Regions from separate parts of the Arthrobacter sp. KUASC02 genome, predicted to be linked through region 2. Evidence: predicted binding sites of a transcription regulator. Region 2 holds the regulator's gene; the other holds the start of a gene.
What was found. Region 2 encodes HspR, which represses chaperone genes until heat shock. Its sites were predicted from a motif close to AAGTTGAGTCNNNNNGACTCAACTT; they were not measured.
Positions count from the first base shown of each region.

Region 1: the regulator HspR is predicted to act here: its motif matches at 3,776-3,800, upstream of clpB (ATP-dependent chaperone ClpB).

Region 1 is NZ_AP046053.1:545,418-555,014, forward strand. Features, by position in the region: gene modA (molybdate ABC transporter substrate-binding protein) at 1-100, shown strand, start outside; gene AC6JAC_RS02515 (ABC transporter permease) at 108-962, shown strand; gene AC6JAC_RS02520 (sulfate/molybdate ABC transporter ATP-binding protein) at 959-2,035, shown strand; gene AC6JAC_RS02525 (carboxymuconolactone decarboxylase family protein) at 2,079-2,591, opposite strand; gene AC6JAC_RS02530 (S1 family peptidase) at 2,861-3,646, shown strand; gene clpB (ATP-dependent chaperone ClpB) at 3,834-6,500, shown strand; gene AC6JAC_RS02540 (septum formation family protein) at 6,497-7,195, opposite strand; gene AC6JAC_RS02545 (DUF3073 domain-containing protein) at 7,544-7,777, shown strand; gene AC6JAC_RS02550 (alpha/beta fold hydrolase) at 7,956-8,738, opposite strand; gene AC6JAC_RS02555 (VOC family protein) at 8,916-9,597, shown strand, end outside.
Region 2 is NZ_AP046053.1:437,112-446,708, reverse strand. Features, by position in the region: gene AC6JAC_RS02035 (ketopantoate reductase family protein) at 1-471, shown strand, start outside; gene AC6JAC_RS02030 (alpha/beta fold hydrolase) at 491-1,324, opposite strand; gene AC6JAC_RS02025 (heat shock protein transcriptional repressor HspR) at 1,448-1,870, opposite strand; gene AC6JAC_RS02020 (DnaJ C-terminal domain-containing protein) at 1,914-2,897, opposite strand; gene AC6JAC_RS02015 (nucleotide exchange factor GrpE) at 3,057-3,749, opposite strand; gene dnaK (molecular chaperone DnaK) at 3,752-5,623, opposite strand; gene AC6JAC_RS02005 (hypothetical protein) at 5,900-6,304, opposite strand; gene arfA (arabinosylfuranosidase ArfA) at 6,500-8,035, opposite strand; gene AC6JAC_RS01995 (carbohydrate ABC transporter permease) at 8,113-9,012, opposite strand; gene AC6JAC_RS01990 (carbohydrate ABC transporter permease) at 9,015-9,597, opposite strand, start outside.

The sequences.
Region 1 (9,597 bases), 110 kb from region 2:
CTCGAGCAGGAACAAGGAACTCGCCGCCGCCTTCATCGCCCAGGTGACCGGTGCCGAAGGCAGGAAGACCCTCGCCGACGCCGGTTTCGGAGCACCGTAAGGAGACCATGAATCGGGGACGGGGAAGCGGATACCACGGAGTCCCGCGCTGGGTCTACGCCATCGCCGCGGCGGGCGCAGTGTTCGTGCTCCTTCCGCTGGCGGCCATGGCCGCCCGCGTCAACTGGCCGCAGTTCATCCCGCTGGTCACGTCCGAATCGTCTCTGACGGCGCTCGGTCTCAGCCTGCGGACCTCGGCGGCGAGCACCGCGCTGTGCATTGTTTTTGGCGTGCCGCTGGCCCTCGTCCTGGCGCGTTCGAGCTTCCCGGGCCAGCGCCTGTTGCGTGCCTTTGTGCTGCTGCCGCTGGTGCTGCCGCCGGTGGTGGGCGGCATCGCCCTCCTGTACACCTTCGGTCGACAAGGATTGCTGGGCCGGAGCCTTGAGGCCGCCGGGATCCAGATTGCGTTTTCGACGACGGCGGTGGTGCTCGCGCAGACCTTCGTGGCACTGCCGTTCCTCGTGGTCAGCCTGGAGGGTGCGCTGCGCACCGCCGGCGGCCGGTACGAGGCGGTGGCCGCCACCCTCGGTGCCCGGCCCACCACCGTTCTGCGACGCGTCACCGTGCCGCTGGTGCTGCCCGGCCTGGCCTCCGGGGCCGTGCTGTCCTTCGCGCGGAGCCTGGGCGAATTCGGCGCGACGCTCACTTTCGCCGGGAGCCTGCAAGGGGTGACCCGGACCCTGCCGCTGGAAATCTACCTGCAGCGTGAAACGGACGCCGACGCCGCCGTCGCGCTTTCCCTGGTCTTGGTGGCCGTGGCCGTGACGGTGGTGGGACTGACGTACCGGCGCCCGGGACGGCCGGACCAGCGCAGTGCCCCGGCGGGCGGCGCAGCCGGCGGACGACTGGACGGTGCCCGGTGAGCTTTCGCATGCAGGCAACCGTGGGCGCCCGCGGTTTCGACGTCGGCCTGAGCCTCGCGCCGGGCGAAACGGTTGCGGTCCTTGGCCCCAACGGGGCCGGCAAATCCACCCTCCTCAGCGTCATTGCCGGACTGCTGCGGCCCGATTCCGGCCGTGCCGTCATCGATGGAAAAGTGCTGTTCGACCTCGACGGCGGAGCCAGCGTTTGGACCGCGCCGCACCACCGCCGCACGGCACTCCTCGCGCAGGAGCCACTGCTGTTCCCGCACCTCACCGCCTTGGAAAACGTGGCCTTCGGGCCCCGCAGCGCCGGAACGGCCAGGAGGGCGGCCCGGGAGTCGGCCCGTGAGTGGCTGGCTGCGGTGGATGCCGGGGACCTCGCGGCCCGGCGGCCAGCGGAACTCTCCGGCGGCCAGGCCCAGCGTGTGGCGGTGGCCAGGGCCCTTGCGGCCAACCCTGAAGTGCTGCTGCTGGACGAGCCCATGGCGGCACTGGACATCCACGCGGCGCCGCTGCTCCGGAGGCTCCTGAAGAAGGTCCTGGCCGGGCGTCGCGCCATCATCATCACCCACGACGTCCTGGACGCCATGATGCTTGCCGACCGGGTGGTCATCCTCGAAGGGGGCAGAATTGCCGAGGAAGGGCCCACCCGGCAGGTCCTGCAGCGGCCCCGGAGCCGGTTTGCCGCCGGGCTGGCGGGGCTGAACCTCATTCCCGGAACCATCACCGCCGCCGGCATCCGGACAACAGGGGGTCTCGAGGTGGCCGGCCACCAGGACGAGGAGCTCTTTCCGGCGGGATCTGGCACGCCAAACACGGGCGGGCAGCCCGGCGTTGCCGCGTTCCCGCCGTCGGCCGTCTCCGTGTTCCTGAGCGAAGCGCACGGCAGCCCCCGGAACTCATTCCCCGTCACAGTCACGGACCTGGAACAGCACGGCGACCAGATCCGGGTCCGGGCCGGCGGGATGTCCGCCGACATCACACCGGCCGCCTCTGCGGACCTGGGGCTTGCGCCGGGCATGACTGTCTACTTCGTGATCAAGGCGGCCGCAGTGGCCGTCTACCCGGCCTAACGTCAGCCTTGCTTGGTCAGCCTGCTTGGTCAGCCCTGCGTGGTTAGCCCTGCGCGGCCGGCTGTTCCTTGGCTTCGCGCCGCACGGGGTGCTGGCTGGTGATGGATACGCGGTTGAAGGCGTTCATCGTAATCACCAGCCAACTCACGGCCGAGTACTCGGCCGCGTTAAGGTGCTGCCGGGCGTAGGCGTCCTCCCGTTCGCGGGTGTGGGCGTCCGGAAGGGTGGTGATGGACTCCGCCAGCGCCAGGGCCGCGCGCTCCTGCTCCGTAAACAGTGCGGTGTCCCGCCAGGCGGCCAGCACCGCGAGCCGCTGGGTGGTTTCACCCTTTTTGAGGGCATCGGCAACGTGCATGTTCAGGCAGTAGGCGCAGCCGTTGATCTGCGAAATGCGGACGTTGAGCAGTTCGGTCAGGGCCCTGCTGATGCCGGCTTCATCGGCGGCTTCGCGTGCTTTCAGGCCGAGCCCGTTCAGCGCCCGCCAGACGGCCGGGCTCTCCTTGTCGATGAAGATGTGCTGGGTGGTGGGGGTGCCGGCGTCCTGGGTGTGCTCCATGGCTCCCACAATACCCACGGCCGTATGACTGCTTTTGTCATCTTCGTGACATGCCGGCAAATGCATTGTAGTGTCGTCACCGGACCGTCTGCCCGCCTCGCGGCGGGCGGCGGTCCACCAGAGAAGTCTCTGTGGGGAAGGTGCACTGCGATGCGCCGGCCACACCAGCCGGAGGGCGGTTCCTTGGGGGAGCCGCCCTCCTGCGTGTCCGGGCCGGGCTTGTTGCGTGAGGGCTAACGTTTCCGCGGCCGGCGTCCTACCATATGAAAATGCGTTGCCGCCTGAAGGCCCGGATTCTCCGCGCTTTGCGGGTCATGGCTGCCGCTCTGCTTCTCCTATCGCTGACGGCGCTCCCGGCTTCGGGTACGCCCGACCCGGGCGCCGCCGGACCGTCGCGCGGCGGGACGGACATTGCTGGCGGCGAGACGGTTTCCATCGCCGAGGCCCCCTTCGCGGTGCAGATCGCCTACGACACCGCCGGCACCAGGGTGGCCTGCACGGGCAGCCAGATTTCAGCCAGCTGGGTGATCACTGCCAGGCACTGCGACTCTGCCAGCCTTCACTCCGTCCGCCTGGACACTCCCTCCCTCGGTGCCGGGGGCGTGGTCCGGACCATTGCTGCCCGCTACCCGTCGCCCGTGGGTGACGTGCTGCTGCTCAAGCTCTCCACCCCGCACCCCGGAACCTATGCCGGCCTGTCCCGAACGTTCCCGGCGGCAGGATCGGACGCGCGCGTGTTCGGCTGGGGTGACGAGACGGAGGGGGCCGGGGCCATGTCCCCCCAGGTCAAGGCTGCCGGCGTAAAGGTGTCAGGACGGGGCTCGGACGCTTTTGGCGGTTTGTCCGTGCGGACGCAATCGCAGACAGGGCACCCGCTGGCGGGGGACTCCGGCGGCCCCCTCATCGTCGGAGGAAAGCTGGCGGGTGTGTTGTCGACGTCGAGCGTCCTGCCGAGGGGGGCTCCCTCCAGTTTCACCGGCTTCTACAACGACCACGCTGCCGTCTCCCGCCACCTGGGCTGGATCACATTGGTCACTGGCGTCGGCGCCGACTAGCAACCTGCCGCCCGGCCTGCCGCGCCAGGGATGCCCCGCCAGGGATGCCCCGCCCGGGGGCGGGGGTCGATCGCCCCTAGACAGCCATTTCGCCGTCGGCAAACATGGACCTAGAGGCCACGTCCGGCAAAGTTGAGTCATGTACACTCAACTTTAAGAGTTGATCTATCCCCGAAAGGAGCTCTCTTTGGACGCCAAGTTCACCACCAAGAGCCAGGAGGCTCTTTCGGCAGCAGCCATGAATGCCTCCACGGCAGGAAATCCCCAGGTTGAGCCTGCCCACCTGCTCAAGGCTCTGATGGACCAGCGCGAGGGCGTCGCCGTCGCGCTCCTCCGCGCCACCGGCGCCGATCCTGACGCCGTCAGCGTCCAGGCCAGCACCGCCATCAAAGCACTGCCGGCGTCGTCCGGCACCTCGGTGCAGCAGGCCCAGCTTTCCCGCACCGCCCTGCAGGCCATCAAGAACGCCCAGAACGAAGCCGACAAACTGGGCGACACCTTCGTTTCCACCGAGCACCTGCTGCTGGGGCTCTCAGCCGGCAGTGACGCCGTCGGGAAGTTGATGCGCGACGCCGGCGCCTCCCACGAGGCCCTGCTCGCCGCCCTGCCGGGTGTCCGGGGGGACCGCAAGGTCACCAACGCCGACCCCGAGAACACCTTCCAGGCCCTGGAGAAGTTCGGCACGGACCTCACCGCGATCGCCCGCTCCGGCAAGCTGGACCCGGTGATCGGCCGCGACGCCGAGATCCGCCGCATCATCCAGGTGCTGAGCCGCCGCACCAAGAACAACCCGGTGATCATCGGCGAGCCCGGCGTCGGCAAGACCGCCGTCGTCGAGGGCCTGGCCCAGCGGATCGTCGCCAACGACGTGCCGGAAAGCCTGCGCGGCAAGACCCTGATCGCCCTGGATCTCGCCTCGATGGTGGCCGGCGCCAAGTACCGCGGGGAGTTCGAGGAACGGCTGAAGGCCGTCCTGGAGGAGATCAAGAGCTCCGAGGGGCAGATCGTCACCTTCATCGACGAACTCCACACTGTGGTGGGCGCAGGCGCCTCCGGGGACAGCTCCATGGACGCCGGCAACATGCTCAAGCCCATGCTGGCCCGCGGTGAGCTGCGCCTGATCGGCGCCACCACACTGGACGAATACCGCGAGAACATCGAAAAGGACCCCGCCCTGGAGCGCCGCTTCCAGCAGGTGTTCGTGGGCGAGCCCAGCGTGGACGACACCATCGGCATCCTCCGCGGCCTGAAGGAACGCTACGAGGCACACCACAAGGTGTCCATCGCGGACTCCGCCCTGGTGGCTGCCGCGACGCTCTCCAACCGCTACATCTCGGGCCGTCAGCTGCCGGACAAGGCGATCGACCTCGTGGACGAGGCGGCGTCCCGGCTGCGCATGGAGATTGATTCCGCGCCGGAGGAGATCGACCAGCTGCGGCGCCAGGTGGACCGGCTGACCATGGAGGAACTGGCCCTGGCCAATGAGAAGGACGCCGCGTCCGTGGAGCGCCTCGCCGCGCTGCGGGCGGACATGGCGGACAAGAAGGAAGCGCTCTCGGCGCTGAACGCGCGCTGGGAAGCGGAGAAGGCCGGCCTCAACCACGTGGGTGACCTCAAGGCCCGGATCGACGAGCTGCGTTCGGCTGCGGAGAAGTACCAGCGCGAAGGGGACCTCGCTGCTGCCTCCCGCATCCTTTACGGCGAACTGCCCGCACTGGAGCGCGAGTTGTCCGCCGCTGCCGAGGCTGAGTCCGCCCGGGTGGCAGGCGGCGGCGCGAAGCAGGAACTCATGGTGGCCGATGAAGTCACGGCGGGTGACATCGCCGAGGTGATTTCCGCCTGGACCGGCATCCCGGCCGGACGCATGCTGCAGGGCGAGAGCCAGAAGCTGCTGCACATGGAGGAGGAGCTCGGCCGGCGGCTGATCGGCCAGAAGAAGGCCGTCACCGCGGTCTCGGACGCCGTTCGCCGTGCGCGCGCCGGCATCAGCGACCCCAACCGGCCCACCGGGTCCTTCCTGTTCCTGGGTCCCACCGGCGTGGGCAAGACCGAGCTGGCGAAGGCCCTTGCGGACTTCCTGTTCGACGACGAACGCGCCATGGTGCGGATCGACATGTCCGAGTACGGCGAGAAGCACTCCGTGGCGCGGCTGGTGGGTGCCCCTCCCGGCTACGTGGGCTACGAGGAAGGCGGTCAGCTGACGGAAGCCGTCCGCCGTCGTCCGTACTCCGTGGTGCTCCTGGACGAAGTGGAGAAGGCCCACCCGGAGGTGTTCGACATCCTCCTGCAGGTGCTCGACGACGGCCGCCTCACCGACGGCCAGGGCCGCACCGTGGACTTCCGCAACGTGATCCTGGTGCTGACCTCCAACCTGGGCAGCCAGTTCCTGGTGGACCAGACGCTGGATGCCAACGCCAAGCGCAGTGCCGTGATGGCCACGGTGCACGCGTCATTCAAGCCGGAATTCCTGAACCGGCTGGACGAAGTGGTGCTGTTTGATGCTCTGGACGTCGAGGAGCTGGCCCGGATCGTGGAACTCCAGGTGGCAGAACTCGGCAAGCGGCTGCATGACCGCCGCCTCGAGCTGGAAGTCACCGAAGGTGCCCGCGCCTGGCTGGCCATGACGGGCTTCGATCCCGCCTACGGCGCCCGGCCGCTGCGCCGGCTGGTGCAGCGCGAAATCGGCGACCGGCTGGCCAAGGCCATCCTGGCCGGCGACATCGCCGACGGGGACACTGTGCTGGTGGATACCGCGGCCGACGTCGACGAACTCACCATCGCGAGCCTGGAGCGCCAGCAGCGCGACGGCGGTGCCCTCGCCGGCAGCGGGCTGTCCGTGCGGCGGAAGGACTAGGGGATGAGGGATTCCATGATGATATTGCCCTTGTCCGCGGTGACATAGCAGTCAACCCGCCGGTCGCCCTGCTCCCAGCTGGTGTCGCTCGGGTAGGCGTTGCGCTGCATGAGGACGTAGTTGGCCACGGCGTCGGTGAGTCCGGCGTCCTGGCAGATCTCGCGGCCCTTCTCGCGCAGTGCGGCAATGCCCGGGTAGGAGTCCGATTCCGGGAACCGGTACACGGCAACCAGCTGGGCCGAGTGGCCGGTGGTGCACGCCACCACCCGTGACTCCGTGGCTTCCGGATCGAAGTTCTCGAAGCAGTCGCCCCGCTGGTAGTCCAGCGCGCTCACGCCGTCCTGCGGAAGGTCGCCGCGGGTCGGCTGCGCGGACGGCGATGTTGACTCCGACACGGCAGCGGCCGGGGGCTGGTTGGCGGCCTGCTCATTCCCGCTCGCGATCAGGGTGGCCAGCCACCACGTGAGCAGGCTCAGGAACACGAGCCCGGCCACCACGAAGCCGATCTTGAACAGGGTCTGCGGCGGCTCGCCGGCTTTCGGGGCCGGCTTGTTGTCTGCGTCGACTGTGACGTCCGGCTCGACTGTTTTGTTTGTGACGTCTGTTTCGTCTGTGACATCAGTGACGGCGGGCGGCAGGACGGGGAGGCTGCTGGTTGGCGGCCGGGAAGGCGGCGGGGGGACGACCGGTGGCATTCCGGCGCGCGGGGATGTCTCTTGGTTCCCTGTGTCCGTTCCGTTCTGGTCATTCACGTGAAGATTCACCCTTCCCGGCGTCGTAATCCTGGCTTTTTCCTTGGATGAGGGCCGCCGGTGGGCCGCCCGCCTGGAGTCGCCCAAACGACTCTACCGAAGAAAATCTGCGGACCGGAGACGGTCCGGACCTGCATAAACGTGGCGAGTGTTTCCCGGGGGCCCGATCCGGGGCGCAGTTACCGCTGAAAGCATGTAATCTAGGTGTACGACAAATTGACCAAACATTCCGGGGCCTCACTAACGCCAATGGTGACCACCTCCGGTCCGAGTACAAAAGGGGGTCACGCCATGGGGCGCGGCCGTCAAAAGGCAAAAGCTACCAAGCAGGCTCGGGATATTAAGTACTATTCCCCGAACACCGACTACTCTGCGCTTCAGCGTGAGCTCAAGAGCACTGAGGGTCGTGCACCGAGCCGTTTCTCGAGTGAGCCGGTCGAACCGGATTATTCGGCTTATGTGGATAAGTACGCGGACGATTTGGAAGACGACGACGACGAGGTTGACACCCGTCGAATCGGTTAGTTGTCGCCCACTGAACGTGCCGTAAGGCACTCAGTGGCGTGCCGCCGTCGTACCATTCACCACAGTGATCCGTACGGCTCTTCGGCTCTTCTTTTCCAGCACCCCGGGTGCTGACCTCAGATATTGGGCCCGTCAGGCCGCGCCGGCTTCCGGTGTGCCCTGACGGGCCTTTCTGTCGTCACTCCTGGGGCGTTTTGGCCCGCCGAATCGGCATCAGCGTCCGTGGCGGACCAGTGGCGGCCAGGAAAGCAAGGATGACTCGGTTGAGCACTTCCGGCTGCTCCAGGGGAAGCCCGTGCGAAGCTGCCGGAATCACCGCCAATTCGCCATTCGGCAGGGCCTCGTACAGGGACACTGTGTGCGGCAGCGTCACCAGGTCGTCGTCGCCCGCCACAACGAGCACCGGCATGCTGATCCGGGCGATGTCCGCCGTGGACAGGGTGGGCTCCGAAGCGACCATCCGGAAACTCTTGTTCATCACGACGTCCAGATGCCCGGGACCGTCCGGGGACCGCGCGATATAGGCTTTGCCAAGTTCCTGCGGCACGGCGGAGCCCGGGTCCAGCTCCACGGGGGCAATGCCCTCGAAGTGGTAGTTTGCGCCCACCACCACAAGCTTCCGCACCAGGTCCGGGCGGCGAAGCGCCACGATCAGTGCAATGATGCCGCCGTCGCTCCACCCGACCAGGTGGGCCGGCCCGCCCACCACTTTCTCCAGCACGCCGATCGTCTCGTCCGCCATGTCCGAGTAATGGAAGTCCGCGTCCGTGTCCGCGGTATAGCCGTGACCGCGCCGGTCGAAGGCCAGGACGCGGAAACCGTCCGACAGCCCCGGACCAATGCTGTTGAGCAGATCGTCGCTGTTGCCCAGGCCGCCGTGCAGCAGCAGGAGCGGCTCCGCGTTGCCTCCGCGGTCCTCCACCCAGGTGGGGTGCCCGTTAATGTCCACCCGGCCGGCCATGGCTCACTCCGTTCCGGCGGTCCTTCGGCGACTCGGCTGCGGCGGACCGTCTTAGCCGCCATTGTCCTCCTGCGGCGGGATGTTGTCAGTGCCGTAGCCCCGTACTAGGTTGATCGTGGGCTGTCCCGCTGCCGGTCCGGCGGCGGTTCGAATTTAGGGTCGAAGGGAAATGATTTTATGACCGGACGCACCACCTTCAACGCAGGCGAGATCTGCTGGACGGATCTGCAGACCAAGGATGTGCAGGCGGCAAAGGCCTTCTACGCCGCCGTGTTCGGCTGGCGCTTCGAGGACTTGCCAACACCGGACGGGCGCAGCTATTCCAAGGCCTATCTGGACGACGACCTCATCACGGTCATTGCGCCCCAGAACCCTCAGCAGGAGTCCTCCGGCACGGCGGCGCAGTGGAACATCTACTTTGCTGTCGCCGATGCCGGAGCCGTCGTGGACGAAACGCCGCATGCGGGCGGCACGGTGGAGTTCGGCCCCGAGGAGGTGGAGGACACCGGCGTCATGGTGTTCCTGGCGCCGCCCGGCGGCGGCACCACCGGGGTGTGGCAGCCGGGAACGCACACCGGTACGGCAAGGTACAACGAATCCGGCGCCCTTGCCTGGGCGGAACTGCTGACTCCCGAACCGCAGGCCGCCGTCGCCTTCTTCCAGCAGCTGTTCGGGCACGAGGTGACCGAATACCCGCAGGACGACGGCGGAACGTACACCACCCTGATGGTGGACGGCGCGGAGGTGGCCGGGATCGCGCCACTGCCGCTGGAGGACGAGGAAGATGACGAGGCGGCGGACGCGGGCGCGGACGCGGATGCGGGAGCAGGCGCGGGTGCCGACACTGAAGACCAGGCCC
Region 2 (9,597 bases):
GAACAGTCAGGCCCGCCGGGCGACCGCGTCCTGCGGGCGGTTGAAACCCTGACCGTGCCGGGTTTCAAGGCTTCGGCCACGGCGGACGCCCTGGCATCCATGTGGCACAAGTGGGCATTCATCGTGTCCGCGGGGACCGTGACCTGCCTGATGCGCGGACCGGTGGGCGCCATCGTCGCGGTACCCGGCGGCACGGACTTCGTGCATTCGGTGCTGGCCGAAGCCGGCGCCGTCGCGGCTGCGGCCGGCTATCCGGTGCCGGACCACGAACATCAGCTGTCCGTGGACATGCTGACGCAGCCCGGGTCAACCTTCACGTCGTCGCTCTACCGCGATGTTGTTGCCGGCCGCCCCGGCGAGACCGAACACCTGCTGGGCGACTTCACCCGGCGGGCACGGCTCCTCGGGGCGGCCACGCCGCTGATCGACCTGGCCCTGATGCAGCTGAGGGTCAGCGCCGCATCCGGCTAGCCTGCGGGCAGCTCCCTGCTTACTTCTTCAGGAAGGCAAGGAGGGCCTGGTTGATTTCCTTCGCGTGGGTCCACAGCATGCCGTGCGGCGCGCCCTCGATCTCCACGTAGTCCGCGGCGGGCAGCGCGTCCTTGAAGCGCCGGCCGGTCACGTCGATGGGCAGGATGTTGTCCGCCGTTCCGTGCACGATGAGGGCAGGAACGTCGATCTTGGGGATGTCCGCGCGGAAGTCCGTCAGCCAGGTGGGCTGCGCCGCCACTGAGGCGTGGGCGGAGGACTTGCTGGCGGTGGCCCAGTTGGCGCGCAGGGCTTCTTCGCTGAGGCGGCTGCCCAGGGTGTCGTCGGTGTTGAAGAAGTTCTTGAAGAACTCCGTGAAAAACGCGTAACGGTCTTCCTTCACTGCGCTGAGCAGGCCGTCGAACACGTCCTGCGGGACGCCGTCGGGGTTGTCGTCCGTCTTCAGCAGGAACGGCTCGAGGGAACCGAGGAACACTGCCTTGGAAACCCGGTCCGAGCCGTAGGTGCCGAGGTAGCGGGCCACCTCGCCGGTGCCCATCGAGAAGCCCACCAGCACGGCGTCCGTGAGATCGAGCTCGGTGAGCAGGGTGTTGAGGTCGGCAGCAAAGGTGTCGTAGTCGTAGCCCTCCGTGGGCTGGCTGGACTTGCCGAAGCCGCGGCGGTCGTAGGTGATGACCCGGTAGCCTGCCGCCAGCAGCGCGCTGGTCTGCCGTTCCCACGATGCGCCGTCCAGCGGGTAACCGTGGATAAGGACCACCGGCTGTCCCTGTCCGTGGTCCTCATAGTAAAGCTCAACGGTGGTGCTGTTTTCTTTTCCGACAGACACAAAGGCCATGAGGGCGTTCCTTCCGGGGCAGTGAAGACGGGCAACTGGCTTGACCATTCACTCTGTTCCGGCAGGCTTCGCCTGTCAAGGAACGGCGTGTCAGGTCAGTCCGGAAGGCTCAGCCTGCAGCGCTCACTCCGTGGAACGGGGGCGCCACACCACCACGGCCTGGGACCGGGCGCGGGGCCGCTGGCCGCGGGCCAGGCTCACCACGTCGCCCGCTGCTCCGGCCGCGAAAATGCGCGAATCCAGCGGGCTCCGGCGGCTGCTGAGCTGCTCGGTCAGTTCGGACACCCGGCGCTGCAGCGCGGCCACCTGGTTCTCCAGCTGGAGGATGCGTTTGATGCCCTCCAGCGAGACCCCCTCATGCGAAAGCCGCTGCACTTCCCGGAGCACGTTGACGTCCCGCTGGGAGTACCGCCGGGATTTTCCGGGCGCGCGGCTGGGCGAGACGATGCCCAGCCGGTCGTACTGCCGCAACGTCTGCGGGTGCATGTCCGCCAGCTCAGCCGCCACCGAGATCACGAAGATCGGCTGATCGAAATCAATGTCCAAGGCCGGCTCCTCCCGCTAGTCCCAGTCCCAGTCCGCGCGTTTCCTAGAGACGTGCCTTGGCAGCCAGTCCGGCCCGCACATCGTGTCCGTCCGTGGCTGCAGCGAACGCCTTCACGGCTTCCTCCGCTTCCTTGGTCAGCTTCTGCGGAACCACGACGTCGATGGTCACCAGCAGGTCGCCGGTGGCCTTCGCATGCTTGACCCCGCGGCCCTTGACCCGCAGTGTCCGCCCGGAGGGCGTCCCCGCGGGAACACGGACCTTGACCTTTTCGCCGTCGATCGTCGGCACTTCGATGTCAGCACCCAGGGCAGCCTCCGGGAAGGTGACCGGAACATGGATGCGGAGGTTGTCGCCGTCGCGCGTGTAGAAGTCATGGCCCTTGACGTTGACGGTGACCATCAGGTCGCCGTTGCCGGCCGGTCCGTACTGGCCCTTGCCGCGGACACGGACCTTCTGGCCGTCCTTGATCCCGGCGGGAACACGGACGTCGATGACGTCCCCGTCCGGTTCGCGCAGGCCGATGGTGGTGCCGCGGATGGACCCGGCGAAGGAAATGGTGGTGGTGGCCGTACGGTCGGCGCCCTTTTGCGGGGCACGCTGGAATCCCGCTCCGGAGCCGGGGCCGCCGAACTGTCCGCCGAAGAGATCGGCGAATTCCGGCGGAATGCCGCCCGAGGTGCTGTAGCCGCCGGAGTGGCGCCCGCCGCCACCGGTGAAGAGGCCGCCGAAGAGGTCTTCGAAGCCGGCGCCGCCGCCTGCCCCGGCACCGCCGGGAGCGAACCGCGCGCCGCCGCCCATGGCACGGATGGCGTCATACTGCTGGCGTTCGTCCGGATCCGAGAGCACGGAGTATGCCTCGGAAATGTCCTTGAACTTCTTCTCCGACGCGACGTTCCCCGCGTTGGTGTCCGGGTGGTGCTGCCGCGCAAGCTTCCGGTAAGCCTTCTTGATATCGGCGTCGGAAGCGTCCTTGGCGACTCCAAGGATCTTGTAGAAGTCCTTGTCGACCCAGTCCTGGCTAGCCAATGGCGTTTCCTTTCAAGTTCTTACAAAATGCGCTGCGCAGGTGATGGGCCCCCGCCCCTTCGCGTGGTGGCCTGGTCCTTGCGGACCAGGCCACCACGCTCCGGCGGGCCCCATGCCACTCCCGGGGCCCACCAACTGCTACGCGTTTGTTTGGGCTACTTATGCAGGGACTGCAACAATAACCTGTGCTGCCCGGAGGACCCGTTCGCCTGACCTGTAGCCGGAGCGCAGGACCTGGCTGACGGTGTCGATTTCGACGTCCGGGCCGGGCTGCTGGATGAGGGCTTCGTGGATCGTGGGATCGAACTCCACGCCGGTCTCATCGATGCGCACCAGGCCGTAGGTCTTCAGCGCGTTCTCCAGCTTGGCGGCGATCGCGGCGAACGGGCCGTCGGCCAGGTCGCCGTGCTGCCGGGCGGCGTCGACGTCGTCCAGGACCGGAAGCAGGGAGTTCAGGACGCCGATGACGGCCATCTCCCCTGCCACGGCACGGTCGCGTTCCACGCGCTTGCGGTAGTTGACGTACTCGGCCTGCAGGCGGCGGAGGTCGTTGCGGAGTTCTTCCGCTTCCTCCGCGCCCACGCCCTGGGCCACTGACTCCTCGGCCGGAACCTCAACGCTGTTGAGGATGTCCTCGGCCTGGGACAGTGCGTCCCCGGAACCGTGGCCCCTTGCGGCGGCGTGCTCCTGGTCAGGGTGGCGGGCCTGGCCGGTCTTCGGATCAACCTTGCGGTTGTCGTGGATCACCGGTTTCTGCGGCTCGTTCTCCTGGTTGTCGTTGTCGCCGCTGGCGTGCGCGTGTTGCTGGCCTGCGGAAGAGTGGTGCTCTTCTTCATTACCGTGGTGCGGCATGATTACTTCTTCTCGTCTTCGTCAACGATCTCGGCGTCGACGATGTCCTCATCGGCCTTGGCGCCTTCGGACCCGGAGTGGGCACCCTCTGCGCCTGCGGCACCCGTGGCACCGTCCGGCGAACCGGCCTGTGCGTAGATGGCTTCGCCGAGCTTGCTCTGGGAAGCCTGCAGCTTCTCAAAGGCGGTCTTTACCGCGGCGTCATCCGTGCCTTCGAGCGCCTTCTTCAGGGCGTCGACGTCGGCCTTGACCTCGGTCTTGACCTCTTCAGGCAGCTTGTCGGCGTTGTCCGCGATCAGCTTGTCCACGGAGTAGGCGAGCTGCTCGGCGGTGTTGCGGGTGTCGGTTGCCTCGCGGCGGGCCTTGTCCTCGGCTGCGTGCTCCTCGGCGTCCTTGACCATGCGGTCAATGTCTTCCTTGGAGAGCGCGGTCCCGCCGGTGATGGTCATGGACTGTTCCTTGCCGGTGCCCTTGTCCTTCGCCGAGACGTGCACGATGCCGTTGGCGTCGATGTCGAAGGTGACCTCGACCTGCGGGACGCCACGGGGTGCCGGCGCGATACCGGTCAGCTCGAACGTGCCCAGCGGCTTGTTGTCCCGGGTGAACTCGCGCTCGCCCTGGAAGACCTGGATGGCCACGGACGGCTGGTTGTCGTCAGCCGTGGTGAAGGTTTCGGAGCGCTTGGTGGGGATGGCCGTGTTGCGCTCGATCAGGTGCGTCATGATGCCGCCCTTGGTTTCGATGCCCAGGGACAGCGGCGTGACGTCGATCAGGAGGACGTCCTTGCGTTCGCCCTTCAGCACACCTGCCTGCAGCGCGGCGCCGACGGCGACGACCTCGTCCGGGTTGACGCCCTTGTTGGGCTCCTTGCCGCCGGCGAGTTCCTTGACGAGTTCGTACACGGCGGGCATGCGGGTGGAGCCGCCGACGAGCACGATGTGGTCGATCTCGGAGAGCTTGATGCCGGCTTCCTTGATGACGTCCTGGAACGGCTTCTTGGTGCGGTCCAGCAGGTCCTTGGTCAGGTCCTGGAACTTGGCGCGGGTCAGCTGCTCGTCCAGGTGGACCGGGCCGTCGGGGGTGACGGACAGGTACTGGAGGGAGACGTTGGTGCTGGTGGAGGAAGAGAGTTCCTTCTTGGCCTGCTCGGAAGCCTCGCGCAGGCGCTGCAGGGCGATCTTGTCCTTGGACAGGTCGATGCCCTTGACCTTGAGCTGGTTCAGCAGGTAGTCAACGACGCGCTGGTCCCAGTCGTCGCCGCCGAGGTGGTTGTCACCGGCGGTGGCGCGCACCTGGATGGTGGAGAAGTTGTCTTCGTCCTTGCCCACTTCGAGGAGGGAGACGTCGAAGGTTCCGCCGCCGAGGTCGAAGACGAGGATGAGTTCGTCTTCCTTGCCCTTGTCCAGGCCGTAGGCCAAAGCGGCAGCGGTGGGCTCGTTGACGATGCGGAGGACGTTGAGGCCTGCGATTTCGCCGGCCTCCTTGGTGGCCTGGCGCTGGGCGTCGTTGAAGTACGCGGGAACGGTGACGACGGCGTCGGTGACCTTTTCGCCCAGGTACGACTCGGCGTCGTTCTTCAGCTTCATCAGGATGCGCGCGGAGATCTCCTGCGCGGTGTACTTCTTGTCGTCGATCGCGACGTTCCAGTCAGTGCCCATGTGGCGCTTGACGGACGCGATGGTGCGGTCGATGTTGTTGACGGCCTGGCGCTTGGCGATCTCGCCGACCAGGACTTCGCCGGACTTTGAGAACGCAACGACGGACGGCGTGGTGCGGCCACCCTCGGCGTTGGCAATAACGGTGGGCTCGCCACCTTCGAGAACGGAGACGACGGAGTTGGTGGTTCCGAGGTCGATACCTACTGCACGTGACATGTGTTGCTTCCTTCTTTCCGTGGAAACGCTGGTCTAGATTCAGGCACGCCCACTGATTGAGCGATCTACACTCAACTTTACCCACGGCCGGATTTAAGTCAATCCAAAGTTGAGTCTGATCCGCTCAACTTTGGATTTGCTGGCCAAGCAACTGTTTGCCGGGCAGCTGAAAAGGACCGTCATTCAGGGGTTTTGGGCCAGACGCAGCGGCACCAGGACAGGGTTTCGCTGTGCGTGAAACCCTGTCCTGGAGCAGGCTGGTGGCGTAATTGACTGTCAGGCGGTGTCGCCCGGCTCCTCGCCAGATTCTGCACGGCGGGCCGTCTCGCCGGTCTTCGCCGGGCCCGCGGTACCGGCCGTTCCGTAGTCGCCGTCGGGGTATTCGGCTTCCTCCAGGGTCACCAGGTTCTCCCCCGCAGTGCCGGCCTTGCCGTAATCACCGGCCTCGTACTCGCCTTCGACGGCCCCGGCAGGTTCCTCGACCTCCCCGGCGGTTCCGTAATCGCCTTCGGGATACTCGCCGTCGCCGGCGGCCACCTGGTCTTCGTGCGCAATTCCCGCCTTGCCGTAGTCGCCGTCGACATACTGGCCGCTGTCACCTTCGACTGCCGGCGCGGGTTCGGTACTGGGCTGTTCCGCTTCGTTTGCGCTGTTCTTGGAAATTTCGCTGTTCTCTGACACTGACGGTTCCCTCCTGGAAGCATCGGACGCCCGGACGGGCGCAGGGGCAGTCTATCCATCCGCCCGGCACTTCAACAGGGGGCGGAGGGCAGAGCGGCCCGACCCGCACACCGCCCGCAAACGCACGGCGGGCGGCCACGAAAACGTGCCGCCCGCCATCGTCCGTCACGGTGTCCGCCGCGCCGGCGCACCGCCTCAGTTGCGTACGACCTCCAGTTCGATGGCCGTCCAGGACAGGGCCGGCAGGGTGGCCCGGACTTCGCCGCCGGCGGCCTTGACGCCATCCAGGGGGATGAGGCCCACGGCACCGGGGTTTGCCTGCGTGTTGGTGATGAACCGGTCCGCACCGTCCGGGATGCGCAGCACGTCGGCCCGGACCACCCGGCGGGCGTCGAAGCCGCGAAGGACCACTTCGACGTCGGCGGCTTCTTCCAGTCCGCGGTTGGCCAGGAACAGCGCGATGCGGCCGGTTTCCTCGTTCCAGGTGGCACTGACGTCCACGAGGTCGGCATCGCCGAACTTGGCGTTGCCGTACTTGTCCGAGTCCACGGCGAGCCGGAGGATCTGGCCGTGCGCCAGCTCGGCCATGCGGGCGAAGGGGTGGAAGATGGTCTGCTTCCATGCCGGGCCGTTTTCCTCGCTGAGGATGGGGGCGATCACGTTGACCAGCTGCGCCTGGTTGGCGATCTTGACCCGGTCACCGTGCCGGAGCAGGGAGTTCAGGAAGGTCCCGACGACGACGGCGTCCGTCACGTTGTACTGGTCCTCGATGACGCGGGGGTGCTCGCGCCAGCCGTGCTTGCCCACTTGCTCGGGGCTGTCGGCGTCGCCGGGGCGGGTGTACCAGACGTTCCATTCGTCGAAGGACAGGTTGATGTGCTTCTTGTGCTTGCCCTTGGCCCGCACAGCGTCCGCGGTGGCGATCACGGATTCGATGAAGTAGTCCATGTCCACGGCACTGGCCAGGAAACTGCCGGCGTCGCCGTCGTGCTCCTGGTAGTAGGCGTGCAGCGAGACGTAGTCCACCTGCTCGTAGGCGTGGGTCAGGACCGTCTGCTCCCAGGCGCCGAAGGTGGGCATCCCCGAGTTGGAGCTGCCGCACGCCACGAGTTCGATGTCCGGATCAACGAAGCGCATGGCCTTGGCGGCTTCCTGCGCCAGCCGGCCGTATTCCTCGGCGGTCTTGTGCCCGATCTGCCACGGGCCGTCCATCTCGTTGCCCAGGCACCACAGCTTGATGTTGAACGGATCCTCGTGGCCGTTCTTGCGGCGAAGGTCGGACAGCCGGGTGCCGGACGGAATGTTGGCGTATTCCACCAGCTCGCGGGCTGCATCGACGCCGCGGGTGCCGAGGTTGACGGCTTCCATGACCTCCACGCCGGCTTCCCGCGACCAGTCCACGAATTCGTGCAGGCCGAAGGCGTTCGTTTCCAGGGTGTGCCAGGCGCCGTCGAGCCGGCGCGGCCGCTCCGCCACGGGACCGATGCCGTCCTCCCAGTTGTAACCGGAGACGAAGTTGCCGCCGGGATAGCGGACCACGGTGGCGCCCAGCTCTTTGACGAGGTCCATCACGTCGCGGCGGAAGCCGCGCGCGTCGGCCCGGGGATGGCCCGGTTCGTAGATGCCGGTGTAGACACAGCGGCCCATGTGCTCAACGAAGGATCCGAAGATCCGGCGGGGAACCTCGGCTACGGTGAAGTCGCGGTCAATGGTGATGCGTGCGCGGGACATTTTGCTCCTGTCCTAGGGGTGGATTGGTCGTGGGCGCCGGGTTCGTGGGCGTTGGGTTCGTGTGCGTTGGGTGCCGGCTACGTGCCGGCAAGGCCGGTGGTGGCTACGCCCCTGATGATCTGCCGCTGGAAGAAAAGGAACACCACGATCAGCGGCAGTGCGGCCAGCAGCGCGGACGCCATGTTCTGGGCGTACTGGATGCCGTAGGCGCTCTTGATGGTCTGCAGGCCCACCGGCAGGGTGAGCAGCGAGCTTTCGTTGGTGGCAATGAACGGCCAGAGGAAGTTGTTCCAGGCCCCGATGAACACGAAGATGGCGACGGCGGCCAGGATGGGCCGGGACAGGGGCAGCACGATCGTGGTGAAGATCCGCAGCCGTCCGGCGCCGTCCATCAGCGCGGCTTCCTCGAGTTCCCGCGGAATCTGGTCGAAGAATTTCTTGAGCACGAACACCATGGGCGAGTGGATCACCTGCGGCAGGATCAGCGCCCAGTAGGTGTCGATCAGGTTCAGGGACTGCATCTGCTGGAACAGCGGGATGATGAGGACCGGCGGCGGGATGATGATGGAGGCCACGATCACGCCCATCAGCATCCTCTTGCCGCGGAAGTCGATCCGCGAAATGGCGTAGGCGACGGACGCGGAAATCACCAGGGTGATGGCAGTAATGGCCGCTGACGTGAACAGCGAGTTGAGCGTCCAGGTGGGGATATTGCCGCTCTGCAGCACTTTGGCAAAGGCATCGAAGGTGAAGCCCGACGCCGGTATCCAGCTGATGGGGGTGGACGCGGCGTCGGTTTCGCTCTTCAGCGCGGTGACTGTGGCCCAGGCAAAGGGCACCAGCCACGCAACGGCGAGGACAGACACGACGACGGTGGCCAGGATGCGGGACAGCGGCGTCTTCGCACGCCGGTTGGCAACGGTTTCGGCGTACCCCTTGGGCTGGAGCGCGGGTTTGGAAAGTGTGGTGGTGGCCATGGCTAGGCGCTCCTTTTCCGTGTGATGAAGACCTGCGCCAGCGCGATGAGCAGGATCAGGCCGAAGAAGATGTAGGAAATGGCTGCGGAGTAGCCCAGCCGGTAGCCCGTGAATCCGGCCTCGAAGATGTACTGCACGATGGAACGGGTTGCTCCGCCCGGTCCGCCTTCGGTCATCTGGTAAATCTGGTCAAAGACCTTCAGGGAAGCGAGGATCTGCAGGATCACGATCATCACGGTGGTGGGGCCCAGCTGGGGAAGGCTGATGGAGAAGAACTGGCGCCAGCCCCCGGCACCGTCGAGCGAGGCCGCTTCATAGTGCTGCTGCGGAATGTTCTGCAGTGCAGCCAGGTAGAGGAGGAAGTTGAAGCCGATGGTCCACCACACCGTGGCGATCACCACGGCCCACATCGCCACCGCGGGATCGTTCAGCCACGCCACCGGCGGAATGCCGAGATTTGCGAGCATGTCATTGAACAGCCCGAGCTCGGGGTTGTACATCCAGGCGAAGAACAGTGAGACCACGGTGGAGGCGAGCAGGAACGGGGAGAAGAAGGAGAGCCGCCACAGCCACTGCGCGGGAAGG